4 regions of the Streptomyces sp. NPDC002324 genome follow, and region 3 is predicted to be linked to each of the others. Evidence: riboswitches for the same ligand, from Rfam matches in the RefSeq annotation. Region 3 holds a riboswitch; each other region holds the start of a gene.
What was found. A riboswitch is a leader RNA that binds a small molecule or an ion and turns the genes downstream of it on or off. The one in region 3 is predicted to bind cyclic di-AMP.
Positions count from the first base shown of each region.

Region 1: it holds a riboswitch for cyclic di-AMP, as region 3 does, so the genes downstream of both, ACWCRJ_RS28690 (transglycosylase family protein) here and ACWCRJ_RS03605 (C40 family peptidase) in region 3, are expected to answer to the same signal.
Region 2: it holds a riboswitch for cyclic di-AMP, as region 3 does, so the genes downstream of both, ACWCRJ_RS08180 (NlpC/P60 family protein) here and ACWCRJ_RS03605 (C40 family peptidase) in region 3, are expected to answer to the same signal.
Region 4: it holds a riboswitch for cyclic di-AMP, as region 3 does, so the genes downstream of both, ACWCRJ_RS25930 (peptidoglycan DD-metalloendopeptidase family protein) here and ACWCRJ_RS03605 (C40 family peptidase) in region 3, are expected to answer to the same signal.

Region 1 covers NZ_JBSFCF010000025.1:120,619-125,688, forward strand. The annotation lists gene ACWCRJ_RS28685 (transglycosylase family protein) at 69-1,133, shown strand; cyclic di-AMP (ydaO/yuaA leader) riboswitch at 1,316-1,515, shown strand; gene ACWCRJ_RS28690 (transglycosylase family protein) at 1,520-2,215, shown strand; gene eno (phosphopyruvate hydratase) at 2,638-3,918, shown strand; gene ACWCRJ_RS28700 (FtsB family cell division protein) at 4,046-4,528, shown strand; gene ACWCRJ_RS28705 (DUF501 domain-containing protein) at 4,586-5,070, shown strand, end outside.
Region 2 covers NZ_JBSFCF010000004.1:142,074-147,143, reverse strand. The annotation lists gene ACWCRJ_RS08185 (hypothetical protein) at 386-739, shown strand; gene ACWCRJ_RS08180 (NlpC/P60 family protein) at 767-2,041, opposite strand; cyclic di-AMP (ydaO/yuaA leader) riboswitch at 2,051-2,224, opposite strand; gene pcrA (DNA helicase PcrA) at 2,466-4,982, shown strand.
Region 3 covers NZ_JBSFCF010000002.1:122,378-127,447, reverse strand. The annotation lists gene ACWCRJ_RS03620 (hypothetical protein) at 118-369, shown strand; gene ACWCRJ_RS03615 (ATP-dependent Clp protease proteolytic subunit) at 597-1,283, shown strand; gene ACWCRJ_RS03610 (hypothetical protein) at 1,291-1,608, shown strand; cyclic di-AMP (ydaO/yuaA leader) riboswitch at 2,002-2,172, shown strand; gene ACWCRJ_RS03605 (C40 family peptidase) at 2,176-2,649, shown strand; gene ACWCRJ_RS03600 (DUF6328 family protein) at 2,726-3,313, shown strand; gene ACWCRJ_RS03595 (ATP-binding protein) at 3,285-3,743, opposite strand; gene ACWCRJ_RS03590 (helix-turn-helix domain-containing protein) at 4,012-4,872, shown strand; gene ACWCRJ_RS03585 (DUF397 domain-containing protein) at 4,882-5,070, shown strand, end outside.
Region 4 covers NZ_JBSFCF010000021.1:119,575-124,644, forward strand. The annotation lists gene ACWCRJ_RS25925 (alpha-galactosidase) at 1-2,073, shown strand, start outside; cyclic di-AMP (ydaO/yuaA leader) riboswitch at 2,376-2,535, shown strand; gene ACWCRJ_RS25930 (peptidoglycan DD-metalloendopeptidase family protein) at 2,540-3,541, shown strand; gene ACWCRJ_RS25935 (DUF6250 domain-containing protein) at 3,754-4,470, shown strand; gene ACWCRJ_RS25940 (SGNH/GDSL hydrolase family protein) at 4,652-5,070, shown strand, end outside.

The DNA of each region.
Region 1 (5,070 bases), on a different contig from region 3:
ACACGTCAGTGCGAAGGGGGCACCGCGCCCGTCGCACAGACCACCGCTGTCGTGTGAAAGGCAACCGCATGCTCTCCGGGAACGGTCGTCACCGTCGCCCCCGTCAGGCTCCGGCTCTCCTCGTCGCGGCGGGAGTCACCGGGTCGGCCATCGCGATCCCACTCCTCGGCGCCACCGGCGCGAGCGCGGCGAGCGGAACCACCTGGGACCAGGTGGCGGAGTGCGAGAGCGGTGGCTTCTGGAGCGCGGACACCGGGAACGGGCGCTACGGCGGCCTCCAGCTGACCCAGGAGAACTGGGAGAAGTACGGCGGCCTCGACTACGCGACGACCGCGGACCAGGCCAGCCGTTCGCAGCAGATAGCCGTCGCCGAGAAGGTCCTCGCGGACCAGGGCGTAGGCGTCTGGTCCACCTGCGGACTGCTGCACAACCTGGGCGGCGACTCGGGTCCCGCCGACGTGGACACGGGTGTCGCGGACGACTCGTCCGACTCCGGCGGCGCATCCGGTTCATCGGGTGCATCGGATTCCTCCGACTCGACCGGGTCCACCGGCTCGGCCAAGTCGGCCGACGGCACCGACTCCACGCGCTCCGACGGGTCGAAGGAATCGACCGAGTCGACCGAGTCGTCGGACGCGTCCGCGAAGGCCCTCGACGGCTCCACGAAGGCGACCACCGAGCCGGACGCGGGCTCCGACGCCGCGGACTCCACCGATTCCGGCGACAGCGGCACCGGCACCGGCACCGGCTCCAAGGAATCCGGCAGTGCGAACACGGACGATTCCAGCCAGGCGGACGGCTCCGCGGCCGACGATGACGTCGACGGCGGCAGCGGCCGGCATCGCGGCGCCAGCGCCGACGAGGGCGCGGACACCGGCTCCGGGGCGGACAAGGCCGACGGCGCCACCTCAGGCCGTCACGCCTCGCGTGACGGCGGCGCGTCGAGCGAGGGCGCGGAGGGCGCCTACACCGTCCGCGTGGGCGACAGTCTGACCGGCATCGTGAACTCGCTCGGCCTGAACGGCGGGTGGCGGACGCTGTACTCCGAGAACGAGCGCACGGTCGGAACTGACCCGGACCTTATCCTTCCCGGTCAGACCCTCGAAGTCGGTGCCGAAACGGGCGAAAAGTAGCGGCAGTTCGCGTCATGGTTCGACCCTGAATGCCCGTTTTGATCATTGTGGGAGATGAATCACAGACCCCCTGATCGTCTTTGAAATTCGGGCAATCACCTGTTTACGGTCGTGACCGCTCGCCACAGCGGGCCCTCCCGGTCGGCACGCCGAATCCTGCCATCGGCCGTGAGGAACAGTCGTCGCGTCAAGCGCCGTAGGCAGGAGCGGGGGACCCAAGGTAAGTGCCGGGTCCGGCGGTTGCGGCCCTTCGGGGGCGCACGACCGGAACCGGCTGGGGGTGAAGCCGCGCGACGTGAGCCGAGAGGCGAGCGTGCGCGGCCGGGCAACTCAACCGGCCCGAACCCGACAGCTCACCTCGCAGGCGTCGGTGAGGGGATCTCTCCATGCTGTTTTCCAGCAAGGGCAAGCACCGTCGTCCGTCCAAGGCCGCTCGCGCCATCGCCGTCGTCGGTGTCACCGGCGCCGCGGCGGTCGCCGCCCCGCTGATGGCCGCCGGCAGCGCCTCCGCCGCCACCGCCTCCGAGTGGGACGCCGTCGCCCAGTGCGAGTCCGGCGGCAACTGGTCCATCAACACCGGCAACGGCTACTACGGCGGTCTGCAGTTCTCGGCCTCCACCTGGGCCGCCTACGGCGGTACGCAGTACGCCTCCACCGCCAACCAGGCGAGCAAGGCCCAGCAGATCGCGATCGCCGAGAAGGTCCTCGCCGGTCAGGGCAAGGGTGCCTGGCCGGTCTGCGGCAAGGGTCTGTCCGGCGCCTCCTACGACGGCGCCGCCGCCTCTTCCGGCAACGCCGACTCCTCCGGCTCCTCCTCGCAGAGCACGCAGGAGAGCACCAAGAAGAGCACCGAGGACACCCGCTCCTCCCGCTCCTCCGAGCGCGCCACCGTCAAGACCCCGACCGGCAAGAAGGTCAAGAAGGGCGACGGCGAGTACAAGGTCGTCACCGGTGACACCCTCAGCGCCATCGCCGCGAAGAAGAACGTCAAGGGTGGCTGGGAGAAGCTCTTCGAGCTGAACAAGGACATCATCGACGACGCCGACTTCATCTACCCGGGCCAGCAGCTCCACCTGAGCTGACCCACGGCGACCACGACGGCCGCCACACGCCTGCCGACCCCACGGCCGCCCCCACGGCCGGGCAGGCGGGGCAGGTTCAGCCGGGCCGGAAAACAGGCCGCTCCCCGGCTGAACCACAGCCCGCTCACAGCCGTGTCCTCCATAGTGAAGACCTCGTGAGGGCCGTCCCCCCGTCCCCACGGGCTCCCCGCCCCGGTGCGCATTCCCCCGTACGCACCGGGGCGGGGCTTTTTCGTGCCCGCCTCCTCCTTCTGTTCACTTTCTCGACCACCCCCCTTTGTTCCGACCGGGAACAATGGGTACGGTCTGTCTGTCCACGGGACGGTCGGTCGGCTGCCGACGGCCCGGGGACGGTTAGGCTCTAGTCGCCAGGCCCCAGCGGCCCCGCACAACCAGCGTCACATCCCATGAAGGAGATGCTCGTGCCGTCCATCGACGTCGTCGTAGCCCGGGAAATCCTCGACTCGCGAGGCAACCCCACCGTCGAGGTCGAGGTCGGCCTCGACGACGGCAGCACGGGTCGTGCCGCCGTTCCGTCCGGCGCCTCCACCGGTGCCTTCGAAGCCATCGAGCTGCGTGACGGCGACCCCAACCGCTACCTCGGCAAGGGCGTCGAGAAGGCCGTCCTCGCCGTGATCGAGCAGATCGGCCCGGAGCTCGTCGGCTACGACGCCACCGAGCAGCGCCTGATCGACCAGGCGATGTTCGACCTGGACGCCACCGACAACAAGGGCTCCCTCGGCGCCAACGCCATCCTCGGCGTCTCCCTCGCCGTCGCCCACGCCGCCTCCGAGGCCAGCGATCTGCCGCTCTTCCGCTACCTGGGCGGCCCGAACGCGCACCTGCTGCCCGTTCCGATGATGAACATCCTGAACGGCGGTTCGCACGCCGACTCCAACGTGGACATCCAGGAGTTCATGATCGCCCCCATCGGCGCGGAGTCCTTCTCCGAGGCCCTGCGCTGGGGCGCCGAGGTCTACCACACCCTCAAGAAGGTGCTGAAGACCAAGGGCCTGTCCACCGGCCTCGGCGACGAGGGCGGCTTCGCCCCGAACCTGGAGTCCAACCGCGCCGCCCTGGACCTCATCCTGGAGGCCATCAAGGAGGCCGGCTACACCCCCGGCGAGCAGATCGCCCTCGCCCTGGACGTCGCCGCCTCCGAGTTCTACAAGGACGGCGTCTACACCTTCGAGGGCAAGGAGCGCTCCGCCGCCGAGATGACGGAGTACTACGCCGACCTCGTCGCGTCGTACCCGCTCGTCTCCATCGAGGACCCGCTGTTCGAGGACGACTGGGCCGGCTGGAACACCATCACCGAGAAGCTGGGCGACAAGGTCCAGATCGTCGGCGACGACCTCTTCGTAACCAACCCCGAGCGCCTCGCCCGCGGCATCGAGGAGGGCTCCGCCAACGCCCTGCTCGTCAAGGTCAACCAGATCGGCTCGCTGACCGAGACCCTGGACGCCGTCGAGATGGCCCAGCGCAACGGCTTCAAGTGCATGATGTCCCACCGCTCCGGCGAGACCGAGGACGTCACCATCGCCGACCTCGCCGTCGCCGTGAACTGCGGACAGATCAAGACCGGCGCCCCGGCCCGCTCGGACCGCGTCGCCAAGTACAACCAGCTGCTGCGCATCGAGGAGATCCTCGACGACGCCGCGGTCTACGCCGGCCGCAGCGCCTTCCCGCGCTTCAAGGGCTGAGCCGCCGGCTGACCCGTTGAGGGCCAAGCCCGCGCCAGTCGTACGTACGTCCCCGTACCGGTCCCGTACCGTGTGCGGGGACGTACGCGCGTGCGCGTGGGAGAAGGCAGAAGAAGGGGCGCGGGACATGGCCGTGAAGGACCGGGACCGGGACCGTTTCTCCACCGCGACCCGGCTGAAGGTGCTGGGCGAGCAGACGGCCGCCCGGGTCTACCGCTCGCAGGCCAAGCGCCAGGTCCGTCGCTCCCGGCTGACCGGCCGGGCCGCGCTGCTCGCCCTCGTCCTCTGCTCGATGATCGTGGCGCTCGCCTATCCCATAAGGCAGTACGTCTCCCAGCGCGCCGAGATCGCCGACACGCAGCGGCAGCGCCAGGAGGCGCGCGAGCGGGTCGAGGAGTTGCGCGACCTCAAGGCGCGCTGGCAGGACGACGCGTACGCCGAGCAGCGCATCCGGGAGCGGCTGCACTATGTGATGCCGGGCGAGACCGGCTACACCATGATCGACCCGGACGCGGCGAAGCAGTCCCGTACGACACAGGGGGCGGCCGACCGCCCCTGGTACACCAATGTCTGGGACGGGGTCGACAAGGCCGACGCCGCCGACAGCTGAACGGCCACCCCGTGACCGTGAACCGATGAGCCACACCGAGGACTTGAGTAGCAGGTTATGCAGACCCCTCCGCCGACCACCCCGCGCACCGAGCCGACCGACGCCGACGTCGAGGCCTTCCAGCAGCAGCTCGGGCGCCCCCCGCGCGGCCTCCGCGCGATCGCGCACCGCTGTCCCTGCGGGCAGCCGGACGTCGTGGAGACGGCCCCGCGGCTGCCGGACGGCACGCCCTTCCCCACGACGTACTACCTGACGTGCCCGCGCGCGGCCTCCGCGATCGGCACGCTGGAGGCCAACGGCGTGATGAAGGAGATGACGCAGCGGCTGGCGACGGACCCCGAACTGGCCGCCGCCTACCGGGCCGCGCACGAGGACTACATCGCCCGGCGTGACGAGATCGAGGTCCTGGAGGGCTTCCCGAGCGCCGGCGGCATGCCGGACCGGGTGAAGTGCCTGCACGTCCTCGTGGGGCACTCGCTGGCCGCCGGCCCCGGCGTCAACCCGCTGGGCGACGAGGCGATCGCGATGCTGCCCGAGTGGTG
Region 2 (5,070 bases), on a different contig from region 3:
CTAAACCTGGGCGTGAGGGCACGGTAACGCGTTGTACGGAAGTGGCGTGCACCGACCACGAGGTGACCGTATGTGACCGTGATCCCGTCCTGGCGTCGCCGACTTCACGCTGCGCGATGACCGATACGGTCATTTCGGACCTGCCGGGAGGGCCGCGATGCTATGCGGCGCATATATGCAAGATCGTCACGGCCCCGCCGGATGCCCTCGTGCCGGTGCCCTCGTGTCGGATGTGTGCATGCCGGATGTCTTCGCGCGGGAGAACTTCGTGCCGGAGATTCGCGAAAGGCCATGCCCCCCGGAGGCCGCTTGCGGCCACCTTTCCCCGTGAGATGGAACGGCCCCCGCGCCCGGCCTACCGCGGACCCCTCATTAGGCTCCGCGCATGGACGTACTCATCCACATCCTCGTCGCCCTCCACATCATCGGCATCGCCTCCCTCCTGGGCGGTTTCCTGACCCAGATGAAGGCCATGGGCCAGGGCACCGCCCGCTTCGTCCCCGCGATGCTCCACGGCGCCCTCACCATGCTCGTCACCGGTGTGCTCCTCGTCGGCCTCAACCAGGCGGACGATCAACCCGTCGACAACATCAAGATCGGCGTCAAACTCGCACTGCTGATCGTGATCCTGGGACTGGTCTACGTGAAACGGGACGAAGAGACGGTGGAGAAGCCGCTGTTCGGCCTGGTGGGCGCGCTGACCATCGCGAACATCTTCATCGCGGTGCTCTGGACCTGACGGCGCGCCCCCGGGTCGACCGTGCGGCTACGCAGGCCGCACCACGCTGTGCACCGACGACTCGCCGTCGTGGAAGACCGACTCCTCGCGGACGTAGGTGCCCGGCTTCGGGGCGTGGATCATCATGCCGTTGCCTATGTAGAGGCCGACATGGCCGATGTTGTCGTAGAAGAAGACCAGGTCGCCGGGCCTGGCCTCGGCGAGGGGGACCGTGGTGCCGGCGGTGAGCTGATCGAAGGTGGTGCGGGGGAGGTCGACGCCGGCGGCCTTCCAGGCGGCCTGGGTGAGCCCGGAGCAGTCGTAGGAGCCGGGGCCGGTGGCGCCCCAGACGTACGGCTTGCCGATCTGCGCGCGGGCGAAGGCGATGGCCCTGTCGGCCTTCGCGGCATAGGTGAAGTCCTCGGCCGGGAGGGTGGTCCCGGAGGTGGCGCCGGTGGACGTCTCCGTGCCGGTGGACGTGTCCTCCCAGGTGTCCTGCGATCCCTGGCCTTCCTGCGATCCCCGGCCTGGCTGTTGTGATCCCTGGCCTTCCTGCGATCCCTGACCCTCCTGGGCAGGCGGGGCTTCCCGCGTCTCCACGGTCGTCGCCCGTGCCGCCTGCTGTCGCGCGAGTTCCTCCGCCTTGCGGTCGGCCTCCTCCCGCTCGCGCTGTTCGATCGCGGCGAGCCGGGCCCTCTCCTCGGCGGTGAGGCCGGCGAGCAGCTCACGGGCCTGGGCGAGCTTCGCCTGGACCTTGGCCTTGCCGGCCTTGAGCCTGTTCTGCGACTCGGTGAGCTGTTCGAGGCTGTCGCTCGCCTCCTGGCGCTGATCCGCCGCCTCGGCCTGCTCGGTGACGTACGCGCCGACGGCCTCCTGCCGGCGGTCTGCCGAACGGTCCGTCAACTGGTTCTGGTCGAGGTAGCCCTGCGGGTCGCCCGCCAGCAGCGGCGAGGCCAGGTCGGGGGCCGCCGCGCCCGTGCGGTACTGGGGCGCGGTGAAGGAACCGAGTTCCTCCCGCGTCTCGTTGAGCTTCTCCGTGCGCTTGGCGACGCCGTCGAGAAGGGTGTCGACCTGTTTCTTCTGCCTGGCCGTCTTCTCCTTGGCCCCGTAGTAGTTCTCGGTCGCCGAACCGGCCTGGCGGTAGAGGGCGTCGACCTTCTTCTCGACTTCCTCCAGGCTCGGCTTGTCGTCGGTCGAGGGCGCGGCCGTGGCGGTGCCCGACTGGGAGAGCAGGGCCACCGAGGTGAGGGCGGCGGTGGCGAGAGCGGGGGTGCGTATGCCCGCGCGCGTTCCGGCCGGACGCGGCTTGCGGTGCGGCGCCATGGTGCGGCGTCTCCTTCCGTTGTCCGCCTACCGAGTTAGCTGTCGGGTTCGGGCGCAAGCTTCGGAAGGTTTGCCCTACGGCCCTCGCCGCGCGCGGCGGTCGGGTCGATTCACCCCGGAGAACGGTGGGTCCCCGGCTCCGGGCGCCTCGGGGAGGCGTACCGGACTCGGCGGAGGTCGTGCGGCCCGGCGACGTTCGCCGGTTGGGTCGTACGGCCCAGAAGAAAAAGTTAGCCAACTCGTGTGGCTCGTGTGAAGGTTGATGTGCGATATGCCCGATACGTTTTCGTGACCTTAGCCTCTTCGGCGCGACAAACGGTAGGCTCGATCGCTCACCGTCGCACGGCGGTCGCGGTAGGTGGCGGGGGCGGACTTTCCGGGGCGGCCTCTCGCTGTCAGTGCGGGCGCCTAGACTCGGAGAGCGATGAGCAGCCTCTTTGACGACAGCTTCCTGGCGGACCTCCAGGCCCCCCGCGGCCATGCGGAGGAGCCCCCGCCGCCACCCGAGGACGATCACGTACCGGAGCCGCTTCCGGACGATCTGTTCGGTGGGAAGTTCGACGTGCCCCCGGACCGGGACGCGTACTACCGCGACGGAGCCCCCCGTCCCGCCCTGGACGCGGCGGCCCTCCTGGACGGGCTGAACGAGAACCAGCGCGCGGCCGTGGTCCACGCGGGTTCGCCCCTGCTTATCGTGGCCGGAGCCGGCTCCGGCAAGACCCGGGTGCTCACCCACCGCATCGCGCACCTGCTCGGCGAGCGGCGCGTCCACCCGGGCCAGATCCTCGCGATCACCTTCACCAACAAGGCCGCGGGCGAGATGAAGGAGCGCGTCGAGCAGCTCGTCGGACCGCGCGCGAACGCGATGTGGGTCATGACCTTCCACAGCGCGTGTGTACGGATCCTGCGGCGCGAGTCGAAGAAGCTTGGCTTCACGTCCTCCTTCTCGATCTACGACGCCGCCGACAGCAAGCGCCTGATGGCGCTCGTCTGCCGTGACCTGGACCTCGATCCGAAGCGTTTCCCGCCCAAGTCCTTCAGCGCCAAGATCTCGAATCTGAAGAACGAGCTGATCGACGAGGAGGACTTCGCCGCCCAGGCCACCGACGGCTTCGAGAAGACCCTCGCCCAGGCCTACGCGCTCTACCAGTCCCGCCTCCGTGAGGCGAACGCGCTCGACTTCGACGACCTGATCATGACGACGGTCAATCTGCTGCGCGCCTTCCCCGATGTCGCCGAGCACTACCGCCGCCGCTTCCGCCACGTCCTCGTGGACGAGTACCAGGACACCAACCACGCCCAGTACGCTCTGGTCAGAGAGCTGGTCGGCACCTCCGAGCACCCCGTGGACGTGCCGCCCAACGAGTGGGACGTACCGCCCGCCGAACTCTGTGTCGTGGGTGACGCCGACCAGTCGATCTACGCCTTCCGTGGCGCGACCATCCGCAACATCCTCCAGTTCGAGGAGGACTACCCGGACGCGACGACGATCCTGCTGGAGCAGAACTACCGCTCCACCCAGACGATCCTGAGCGCGGCCAATGCGGTCATCGAGCGCAACGAGTCCCGCCGCCCGAAGAACCTGTGGACGAACGCGGGCGCGGGCGCGCAGATCACCGGCTATGTCGCCGACACCGAGCACGACGAGGCCCAGTTCGTCGCCGACGAGATAGACCGGTTGACGGACGCGGGCGACGCGAAGGCCGGCGACGTCGCCGTCTTCTACCGTACGAACGCCCAGTCCCGTGTCTTCGAAGAGGTGTTCATCCGCGTCGGCCTGCCCTACAAGGTCGTCGGCGGCGTCCGCTTCTACGAGCGCAAGGAGGTCCGGGACGTCCTCGCGTATCTGCGGGTCCTCGCCAACCCGGAGGACTCGGTCCCGTTGCGCCGCATCCTCAACGTCCCCAAGCGCGGCATCGGCGACCGCGCGGAGGCGATGATCGACGCCCTGTCGCAGCGCGAGAAGATCAGCTTCCCGCAGGCGCTGAAGCGCGTCGACGAGGCCTACGGCATGGCGGCCCGGTCCACGAACGCGGTCAAGCGGTTCAACACGCTGATGGAGGACCTGCGGACCGTCGTGGAGTCCGGCGCCGGACCGGCGACCATCCTGGAGGCGGTCCTCGAACGGACCGGCTATCTGGCCGAGTTGCAGGCCTCCACCGACCCCCAGGACGAGACCCGCATCGAGAACCTCCAGGAACTCGCCGCCGTCGCGCTGGAGTTTGAGCAGGAGGCCACGGCCGCGGAAGGCGAGGGTGAGAGCGAGGCGGCAGCCGCGACGCCCGTCGGGCTCCCCGCCTTCCTGGAGCGGGTGGCGCTGGTCGCCGACTCCGACCAGATCCCCGACGACGAGGCGGACGGCTCGGGCGTCATCACGCTCATGACCCTCCACACCGCCAAGGGCCTGGAGTTCCCGGTCGTCTTCCTCACCGGCATGGAGGACGGCGTCTTCCCGCACATGCGCGCCCTCGGCCAGACCAAGGAGCTGGAGGAGGAGCGCCGCCTGGCGTACGTCGGCATCACCCGCGCGCGGGAACGGCTCTACCTCACCCGGTCCACCCTCCGCAGCGCCTGGGGCCAGCCTTCGTACAACCCGCCGTCCCGCTTCCTGGAAGAGATCCCGGCCACACACCTGGAGTGGAAGCGCACGGGTGCCTCCGCGCCGGTGTCCTCGGGTCCGGCCTCCGGGATCGCGTCCTCGCTGTCGTCGTCCCGTTCCCGTTCCTCGGCCTCCGGAGCGTCCGGCTTCGCGACCCGCCGCAGCAACGAGAAGCCGGTGGTCTCGCTCGCCGTGGGCGACCGCGTCACCCACGACCAGTTCGGCCTCGGCACGGTCGTCGGCGTCGGGGGCACGGGCGCGAACGCGGAGGCGACGATCGACTTCGGCGACACCAAGCCGAAGCGGCTGCTGCTGCGGTACGCACCGGTGGAGAAGCTGTAGCGGTGGTCGGTCGCCGCGTGACACACCTCGGGCCCCTGCGTTCGGCAGGGGCCCGTTCTTCGTTCTCGCTGTCCGTAACGGTGCCCGC
Region 3 (5,070 bases):
GGCTTTTCCAGGCGGTCGCTGCTCGGATACTCGGGATCGGCGGCGGCAGGGGCGGTACTCACGTCGAACGGCACCGCTCAGGCGGCGACGGCGGTGAGCACGGAGACCTCGGAGGGCATGAGCACCGAGACCGGGGCGGGAGGGGCGGCCGACTTCCCCGAGGGCGCCAGGTTCAGCGGCACGGTTCGTATGCCCGGCACCGAGATGACGGAACTGACGGTCACCTTCAGCGTCGCCACGACGGAGGCCCCGGCCGCCCAGCGGATCAGCGCGCTCGAAGTCGCGGACGCCCTGAACGAACTCGCCGCCGCCCGCGGCTGGCCGCCGGTCACCTTCTACGGGACCCCGGCCCCCGCGCCGCTCAACTGATCGCCCGGATCCGATCCCACCAGACATTCAATTAGACATCCCACCAGACATCCCGCCGGAGATTCCCGAACCAGAAGTCCCCACCAAGGTCTCCACCAACGCCCCACCGAAGATCCCCGCGGAGCCCCGTTCCGCGGGGATCCGTTCGCTTTCAGCCGATCTCCCTCCTCCAGAGTCCGTACGTCCTGTACATTTTTTACGGAAGTCGATCAGAGGAGGCACACCCCATGCCCGAGAACCCACCGTCGGCCCGTCATGTGCTGCCCGAGTTCACCGAACGCACCAGCACGGGTCACCGGACGATGGATCCGTACTCGAAGCTGCTGGAGGAACGGATCGTGTTCCTCGGGACGCGGATCGACGACACGTCGGCGAACGACGTGATGGCGCAGTTCATGCACCTGGAGTACCAGGCGCCGGACCGGGACATCGCGCTGTACATCAATTCGCCCGGCGGCTCCTTCAGCGCGATGACGGCGCTCTACGACACGATCCGGTTCGTCACCTGTGACGTGGCGACGGTCTGCCTGGGGCAGGCGGGGTCGGCCGCCGCGGTGCTGCTGGCGGCGGGCACACCGGGCAAGCGTTCGATGCTGCCGGGGGCGCGCGTGCTGATCCACCAGCCGGCCCTGGCCGACCCGATCGAGGGGCAGGCGAGCGATCTGGCGCTCCAGGCCGAGGAGTTGACGCGCAACCGCCGGAACCTCGAGGAGATGCTCGTCCGGCACACGGGGCAGAGCCCGGAGCGGATCAGCGCCGACATCGAGCGGGACAAGTTCCTCGACGCCGAGGCGGCGGTGGCGTACGGCCTGGCCGACCGGGTGATCCGGAGCCGCAAGACCCCACCTACACCCCCCTCACCCCCACCACCCTCGTCCACGCCCCCCTCACTCCCGCTCCCCGGCGCGAGGTGAGGCGCGGATGCTCCCGCCCGAACTGCCGCCCCTGCCCGCGCTCACCCGCGCCGAGGCGGAACTGATCGACCGTTATCTGGACGTGGTGGACCTCCTCGGCCGGATCAATCCGGCCCGTCCGGGCGACACGTACCGCGGGCTGCGCGCGGCGCAGGCGCTCGTAGCGAAGGCGACCGCCCTGCGCGACGCGCTCGAACTGATGCACAGACGCGGGGAGAACGAGGTGCACGCCCCGACGCTCGCGCGGGCCCTGCGCATCCTGGACGGCGAGCGGCGCGCCGGCCGGGTGGCGCTGCCGCCGGAGGCGGAGGACTCCCCCGCCTGAGCCGTTCGCGTCACCCGCCTGAACCGATCGCGCATCGGGCGCCGTACTACTGACGGGGCGTCCGGTCCCGGCGCGACGCCCTCCGGTCGGCCTACCGCGATCGACCCATCGGCCCATACGTCGTGAGGACCTGTGAAGTTGCGCAAGATGCCTGGTACATGGGCGGAGTACTGCATTCCGGCGCTGGTGCGGACCTCCTCGACCACTGGGACACAACGAGGGAAAACGCCCTGTCCACCCGAACGGGCGAGTGGTGAGTAAGACCACAAATCCCCGGTTCCGTTGGGATTTTCGCACTTGAGTACGCCAAGATCCCTTCTCGACGACAAGCCCCCGCCGCAGCGGCGGGGCGATCCGGGTGGACGCCGAGTCCTGCCGCCGCCCGGTTACCGGTCGACAGAAGTGCATCGGCAGGAGTGGAGGACCCAAGCACGACGGGTCGCCGGAACGGTCACGCCATGACCGCGCCGAGCAGCCCTTGGGGTGAAGCCGCGTCAGCGGCCGGGCAACTTCGCCAGCCCGAATCCGACAGGTCATCCTTCACAGGCGGCTGACGAAGGGTTGCGCATGACTGCGCTGAATCGTGTCCCGTCGCTGTTGACCCGGGCCGGTACGGCCTCGGCTCTGACCATCGCCGCCGTCGGCGGCAGCATCGTGGTCCCGGGCGTCGCATCCGGCGCCGAGGCCGCCACGGTGGCGTCGAAGGCACTCAAGGTCGCGGCTTCCAAGAAGGGCTCCCCTTACAAGTACGGCGCCGTGGGTCCGGGCAGGTTCGACTGCTCGGGGCTGACGCTCTACTCGTTCAAGAAGGCGGGCAAGAAGCTGCCCCGTACTGCCCAGCAGCAGTACAACAAGACGAAGCACATCTCCGTGAGCAGCCGCAAGCTCGGAGATCTCGTCTTCTTCCACTCGGGCTCGAACGTCTACCACGTCGGTATCTACGCGGGGAAGGGAAAGATCTGGCACTCGCCGAAGACGGGTGACGTCGTCCGGCTGCAGAAGATCTGGACGAAGAGCGTCTGGTACGGCCGGGTCCGCTGACCCACCGCTGGGGGCGGCGGAACTGTCCGCCGCCCCCGCTGGCGTATGTCGTACACATGTGGTTACCCGTGCCGCCATGGCCGAGGAACCCACCCGCCCGGCACGTAACGAGACACCCCTCGAACGCGCCGATCGCAATTTCTCCGAGCTGCTCCAGGAGCTGCGGGTCACCCAGACCGGGGTGCAGATCCTCTTCGCGTTCCTGCTGACGCTGGCCTTCACCCCGCGCTTTCCGGACCTGGACACCTTCCAGCGTGTCACCTACGTGACCACCCTGTTGCTGGCCGTCCTCGCGGCGACGCTCTTCACCGCGCCGGCCGCCCTGCACCGCTCGCTCTTCCAGCAGAACGCCAAGCCCGCCATCGTCCAGGTCTCGTCCCGGTTGGCCACCGCGGGCCTGATCGTGCTGATGCCGGCCTTCACCGGCTCCGTCACGCTCGTCGTGGACGTGACGCTCAGCCGGACGGCCGGTGTCGCCGCCGGGTCCGGCACGCTCCTGGCGTGCCTGCTCCTGTGGGGCCTGCTCCCGAAACTGGTGGGACGCGCCTCGGGCCGCGACACCACGCCGCCGTCGCCACTCCCGCCGCCGACGCCCCTGCCGCCCCCGACGCCACCGGTCGAGGACGACAGCCCCGTCAGGTCTCCGGCGGACCACCTGCGGTGACCGGCTGGACGGGGAGCGTCCACGGAAGTTCGATCGCCACCGTCTTGCCGCCCTCCCGCGTGGGTCTGACGCTCAGCCTGCCGCCGCACTCCGCGGTCAGCCAGCGGATGATGACCATGCCCCGGCCGTTGTCCTGCTGGACGGCGGCCGGCAGGCGTTTGGGAAAGCGCGGATGACTGTCGGTGACGCCGATCCGCAAGTGCTCGTCCCGGTCGAGCGCGATGTCCACGGTGAAGGTGGGCGACTGGCCCAGTGTGTGCTGGACGGCGTTGGTGGCGAGTTCGGACACGATCAGGCGCACGGTGTCCGCGATGCCCGTGTCGCCCGGCAGGCCCCATTCGGCGAGCACGGTGGCGACGTAGTTCCGGGCTGCGGACACCGAGGCGGGATCGCTCGGCAGAGTGACGGATGCTTCCAGGTGATCTGCCATGGCGAGGCGTCCCTTTCCCACGGGACCGGTGTCCGACAGGGAGCGGATGGTTCGACTACGGTCCCGGACTGGTGCTTCGCGCCAGACTGCCACTACCTGGGCCGTCACGCGTGGCGATCCACCAAGATGTGCATATATCTGTCGCTCGAAGCGGTGAACTATCCGACGACCGAACGTATTTGGGTGGGGTCTTCGTCCATCCTCTGTCGTCACCCCGACATCCGGTGTCGTCACCGCGATCGAGAGCGCCGGGCGGAAGGAGAATCCCATGCAGTACGGTCCGGCGGTGCGCCGCCGCAAGCTAGGTGCCGAGTTGCGTGTCCTGCGCACCCGTTCGGCGCTCACGAGCATCGAGGCGGCCCATCGCGTCGGCTGGCACCAGTCCAAGGTGAGCCGGATCGAGACGGGCGCCAGCGGGGTGAAGCCCGCGGACGTCCGCAAGCTCCTGGACGCGTACGGGATCGACGACACCGAGTTACGGGAGCTGCTCCTGGCGCTCGCGGGCTCCGAGGACGGCGGTGGGCGGCACAACTGGTGGCACGCGTACCGGGGCGTACTGCCGCCGACGTACCGGGACTTCATCAGCCTGGAGTCGCAGGCCGGGGGCATGCGGACGCTGGAGACCTCGGTCGTTCCGGGTCTGCTGCAGATCCCCGAGTACGCGCGGGCGGTGACACGGGCCGCGGTGGAGGGGCTGGATGACGACAAACTCGACGCGCTCGTGGAAGTGCGGCTCGCGCGGCAGGAGGTGCTGCGCGGGAACCCGCCGATGGAGCTGAGCGCCGTGCTCGACGAGGGCGTTCTCCGGCGTGTGGTGGGCGGTCCCGAGATCATGTCCCGGCAGCTGGTCCGTCTGGTCGAGGCGGCGCGGCTTCCCCAAGTGCGACTGCAGGTGCTCCCGTTCACTGCCGGGGCGCATATCGGCGTCACGGGACCTTTCGTAATTTTCTCATTTCGGAGCACATCCGATCTGGACGTGGTTGTTCTCGACCACTTGACGAGTAGCCTCTATCTCGAACGGAAAGAAGACCTCAAGGCGTATGTCGAGGCCTTCAACGCCCTTCAGATCCACGCCCTTTCGCCCGAGGACTCGTTGGATTACATCGCCGGGCTAGCCGCCGGCGCGTAAGGAGGCACCATGTCCGCACTGCCTCGGAACGTACCCACCAGTACCGAACTGCCCGATGTGCGATGGCTGCGCAGCAGCCGCAGTACCGGGATAAACAACTGTGTGGAGACGGCCCGTCCGGGATCCGGCCGCTGGGCCGGGCTGGTGGCCGTACGCGACTCGAAGAACACGGCGGGGCCCGCCCTGTTGTTCGACCCC
Region 4 (5,070 bases), on a different contig from region 3:
TTGGAAATCGGCACAGACGGCCGGACCTGGATTCTTTCCGGGCCCAGGAGCAGCTATGCCCTGCGGCTCACGGAGAACGACGAGCTGCTGCACCTGCACTGGGGTCCCCGGATCGCGCTCGCCGACGCCGAGGCGCTGGCCGCGCGACAGCAGCTGCCGTACTGGCCGTTCGAGGCCCCGGTCGACGGACACGAGGAGTACCCCGTCGAGGGCGGACCTCGCTTCACCCGTCCCGCCCTGTCCGTGCGCACGGACGAGCGGCGCGGCACCGAGTGGACCTTCCGGGAGTACGAGACGGACGGTGACGAGCTGCGATTGCGGTTCGCCGACGGCGCGCTCGGGATCACGCTGCACTACCGACTGCGCGACGACGTCATCGAGCGCTGGGTGACCCTGGTCAACGACGGGCCGGCGGTGGAGCTGCTGCGGGCCGACTCGGCGACGTGGACGCTGCCGCCGCGCGCGGACGAGCCCTGGCGGCTGTCCCAGCTGCACGGACGATGGGCGGCCGAGTCGCGGCTCGTGCGCGGCGACCTCACCTACGGCGAGAAGGTCATCGGCAGCCGGCGCGGCCACACCGGGCACCAGCACCTGCCCTGGGTCGCCCTGGACACCGACGCCACCGAGGAGCGCGGCGAGGTCTACGGCTGCGCCCTGGGCTGGTCGGGATCCTGGCGGATCGCGGTCGCACAACTGCCGGACGCCCGCGTGCAGATCACCGGCGGCGCCGGATACGACGAGTCCGGTCTGCTGCGGCTGGAGACGGGGGAGACGTTCACCACGCCCGTCTTCGCCGGCCTGTGGAGCGACGGCGGCCACGGCGGGGCGAGCCGCGCCTGGCACGCGTACCAGCGGACGTACGTCATCCCGGACGCGGACCAGGACCGGCCGGTGCTCTTCAACTCCTGGGAGGCCACCGAGTTCGACATCTCCGAGGAGCAGCAGGGGACGCTCGCGCGGCGCGCGGCGGCCATCGGGGTCGAACTGTTCGTCGTGGACGACGGCTGGTTCGGGGCGCGTACGAGCGACCGGGCCGGCCTCGGCGACTGGACGCCCAACCCGGACCGCTTCCCGAAGGGGCTCAAGCCCCTCGCCGAATACGTGCACGCCCTCGGAATGCGGTTCGGTATCTGGGTCGAGCCCGAGATGGTCAACCCGGACAGCGAGCTGTACCGGGCGCATCCCGAATGGGCACAGTTCCAACCGGGACGAAAGCGGACGGAGCTGCGTAATCAGCTCGTCCTCAATCTCGCGCGCGAGGACGTCCAGGAATACCTGTGGGAGAAGCTGGACGCGTTGCTGTCCAGTGCGCCGATCGACTATGTGAAGTGGGACTTCAACCGCTGCTTCACGGATGCCGGCTGGCCCGGCGAGCCGTATCCGCAGAAACTGTGGATCGAGCATGTGCACGCCTTCTACGCCCTGCTGGACCGGCTGCGGGCCGCGCACCCGGGGGTGGCGTTCGAGTCGTGCTCCGGCGGCGGCGGTCGTATCGACCTCGGGGTGATGGCCCGGACGGACCAGGTGTGGACGTCGGACAACACCGACCCGCTAGACCGGCTCGCCATCCAGCACGGCTTCAGCCAGATCCACCCGGCCCGGACCATGGCGGCATGGGTCACCGACAGCCCGAACAACCAGCTCAACGGCCGGGTCAGCACCCTGCGGTTCCGTTTCGTCAGCGCCATGGCGGGCGTGCTCGGCGTCGGTGGCGACCTCACCGAGTGGACGGAGGAGGAGCTGGCCGAGGCGGGGAGCTGGGTCGAGCTGTACAAGCGGATCCGGCCGGTCGTGCAGCGCGGTGATCTCTACCGGCTGCGCCCGCCGACGGGTGGCCTGAGCGCCGTGCAGTACGTCCTCGACGACGAGGTCGTGGTCCTGGCCTGGCTCCAGGCCCAGCACTACGGTGAGCAGCCCGCTCCGCTCCGGCTGCGCGGACTGGACCCGACAGAAGTGTATGAGTGCCGCGAAACGGGCGAAGTGCACCGAGGGGCCGTTCTGTTGCACCACGGGTTGCCGACGGGGTTGCGTGGCGACTTCGATGCGACGGTTATCCACCTGCGTCGCACTTGAGCGATCTGTCCGAAATAGAGCTTTAAATCCAACAAGCCCTGGAATAAAGCCTACTGGCCCGTAGGGGAGTGAGCAGCGTCATATTCGTGACGTTCCGCTGTCGCCATGTGCACGTAATTCGCGCATGTTTCCAGGGCGGTTGGGAAATGTTCAAGACCGGTCTTCGACGGAGCGTGATGGTGGATTGATGTAAGGATCAGGTAGAAAGACGCACAGGAAGTCCCAATGGTTGTCTCTGTGGGCACAAGTCGCTTACGTTCGGCGTCAATCCGGACGGACGCCCAATCCTGCCGCCGACCGGAGCCGCACACCGACCCGATCCACGGCAGGAGCGGGGGACCCACAGGAATCACCGCCTGTTCCGGTCTCCGGAAGAGGCTAGGGGTACAGCCGTGCGCGAGCACGGCCGGACATCTCCAGTCCGCACCCGACAGCTCACCTCGCAGGCGCCGGAGAGGAATTCGTCATGCCCGCGAAGGGTAAGCACCGCCGTCCCAAGTCCCAGCGTTTCACCCGCTCGATCGCCGCCGCCGGGACCGGCGGTGCTGCGCTCGCGCTGCCGCTGATCGGAGCCGCCGGCGCCCAGGCCGCCACCCCGACGGCCGCCGTGTCCGGGGCTTCCGAGAAGACGGCCACGATCGCCACCCAGCAGGCCGCGGCCGAGGCGGGCGCGCGGATCGAGCAGGCGGAGAAGGCCGCGCAGGCGGAGCGGACCGCCACCAAGAAGACGGCCAAGACCTACTCGGTGAAGGTCGGCGACTACCTCGCGAAGATCGCGGACGAGCAGGACGTCGACGGGGGCTGGAAGCGCCTCTACTCGGACAACCGCGAGGCGATCGGCTCCGACCCGTCGCTGATCCACCCGGGTCTGAAGCTGTCGATAGGCGGGCAGGCCGCGTCGGGCGGTACGCCGCAGTCGTCGAAGCCGCAGCTGTCGCAGTCCTCGAAGCCTGCCGAGTCGTCGACGACGCCGAAGCCCTCCGCACCCGCCAAGCAGGAGTCCAAGGACACCCAGGCGTCGGCCTCCACGTCGAACGGCCAGTCCTCGTCGGCCAACAGCTCCGGCTTCAGCCTGCCCATCCAGGGCGCCACCGTCGGCACGGCGTACAAGACCGCCGGCAGCATGTGGTCCAGCGGCTACCACACGGGCGTCGACTTCGTGGCCCCGACCGGGACCGCCCTCAAGGCCGTGGGCGCGGGCACCGTCGTCTCCGCCGGCTGGGGCGGCGCGTACGGCAACCAGGTCGTCATCCGGCTGGCCGACGGCTACTACGCCCAGTACGCCCACCTCTCCTCGATCTCCGTCTCCGCGGGGCAGTCCGTGAGCGGCGGTCAGCAGATCGGCCTCTCGGGCGCGACCGGCAACGTCACCGGGCCGCACCTGCACTTCGAGATCCGCACCACGCCGTCCTACGGCTCGGACCTCGACCCGCTGGCCTACCTTCGCTCGAAGGGCGTCAGCGTCTGAGGTTCCGTCCCTCAACCACACCGAAGGCCGGCCCCGCTTCTTGGGGGCCGGCCTTCGGTGTTGCGGTCGTGTGGCATGGCCGACCGAAGCCTCGACAGGGGGCGAACGGAAGTACACAGTGATCTCCGTAAGCGCTTTCTATGCGGGGGGATCCGGGTTCCGCGTCGCGTCGCGTCGTCGTTCCCCTTTCCTTCCATCGGGACAGGAGTGTCATGACCACCCGTAGAGCTTTCGGAGCCCTCGCCGCCGGTGCCGCCCTCGCGGCGCTCGCTCCGGCGGGGACGGCGGCCGCGCACCCGCGTCCGAGGCGGGGCCGGCTGATCGCCGCCGACGACTTCCGGCACGGGCTCGGGCAGTGGGCCGTGGAGTTGGAGAGGGGCGGGGTGGTCGCCGCATCGCGGGGTGTGCTGGAGGTCGATGTGCCGGCCGGGGCCACGGTCTGGTTCAAGCGGAAACTGCAAGGGCCGTACGTCGTCGAGTACACGGCCACGCCGGTCTCGGCGGGCGGGGCCAACGACAGGGTCTCCGACCTCAACAACTTCTGGAACGCCGTCGATGTGCGCTCACCCGGTGATCTCTTCGCCACCCCGCGTTCGGGCGCGCTCGCCGAGTACGACCACCTGAAGACGTACTACGTCGGGTACGGCGCCAACACGAACACGACGACACGCCTGCGCCGGTACGTCGGTGAGGCGGGCGTGCGGCCACTGATCTACGACTACACCGAGCCGCTGCTCGTCGCGAACGCGCCGCATCAGGTGCGGATCGTCTCCGACGGGTCGAAGGTCCGGTGGTGGAACAACGGCCGGCTCGTGTTCGACTACGTCGATCCCGCGCCGTACACGAGTGGGCACTTCGCCTTCCGCACCACCTGGAGCCATTTCCGGATCGAGGACTTCCGGGTGTGGAGGTTGCGCGGTCGCCGCTGAGGGGGGAGAGGGGGTGGGGATGGTGGAGTGCGGCCATCCCGACCTGGAGTATTCCGGGTTGTCCAACACTTGACCCGTGGTCTATCTCACCGTCCGTCAAGTCCTTATTACGGTCGCGTAGGTCACATGCCACGGTGAATCATGGGCCGATGTGGCAGACGATTCGAATGACAGCAGAACGATGATCGGGTCGTACGTGGCGCTGGGGGACAGCTTCACCGAGGGCGTCGGCGATCCGGGGCCCGACGGGCGGTTCGTCGGCTGGGCCGACCGGTTCGCGGTGCTCCTCGCGGACCGGGTGCCCGAGGGCGACTTCGACTACACCAACCTCGCCGTGCGGGGAAAACTCCTCGACCAGATCGTGGCGGACCAGATTCCGAGGGCTCTGGAGCTCGCGCCGGATCTCATCTCCTTCTGCGCGGGCGGCAACGACATCATCCGGCCGGGCACCGATCCCGACGAGGTCGCCGAGCGGTTCGAGCGCGCGGTGTCCAGGCTCACCTCGGCCGTCGGCACCGTCATGGTGACCACCGGCTTCGACACCCGTGACGTACCGGTGCTCCGGCATCTGCGCGGCAAGATCGCCACGTACAACCTGCA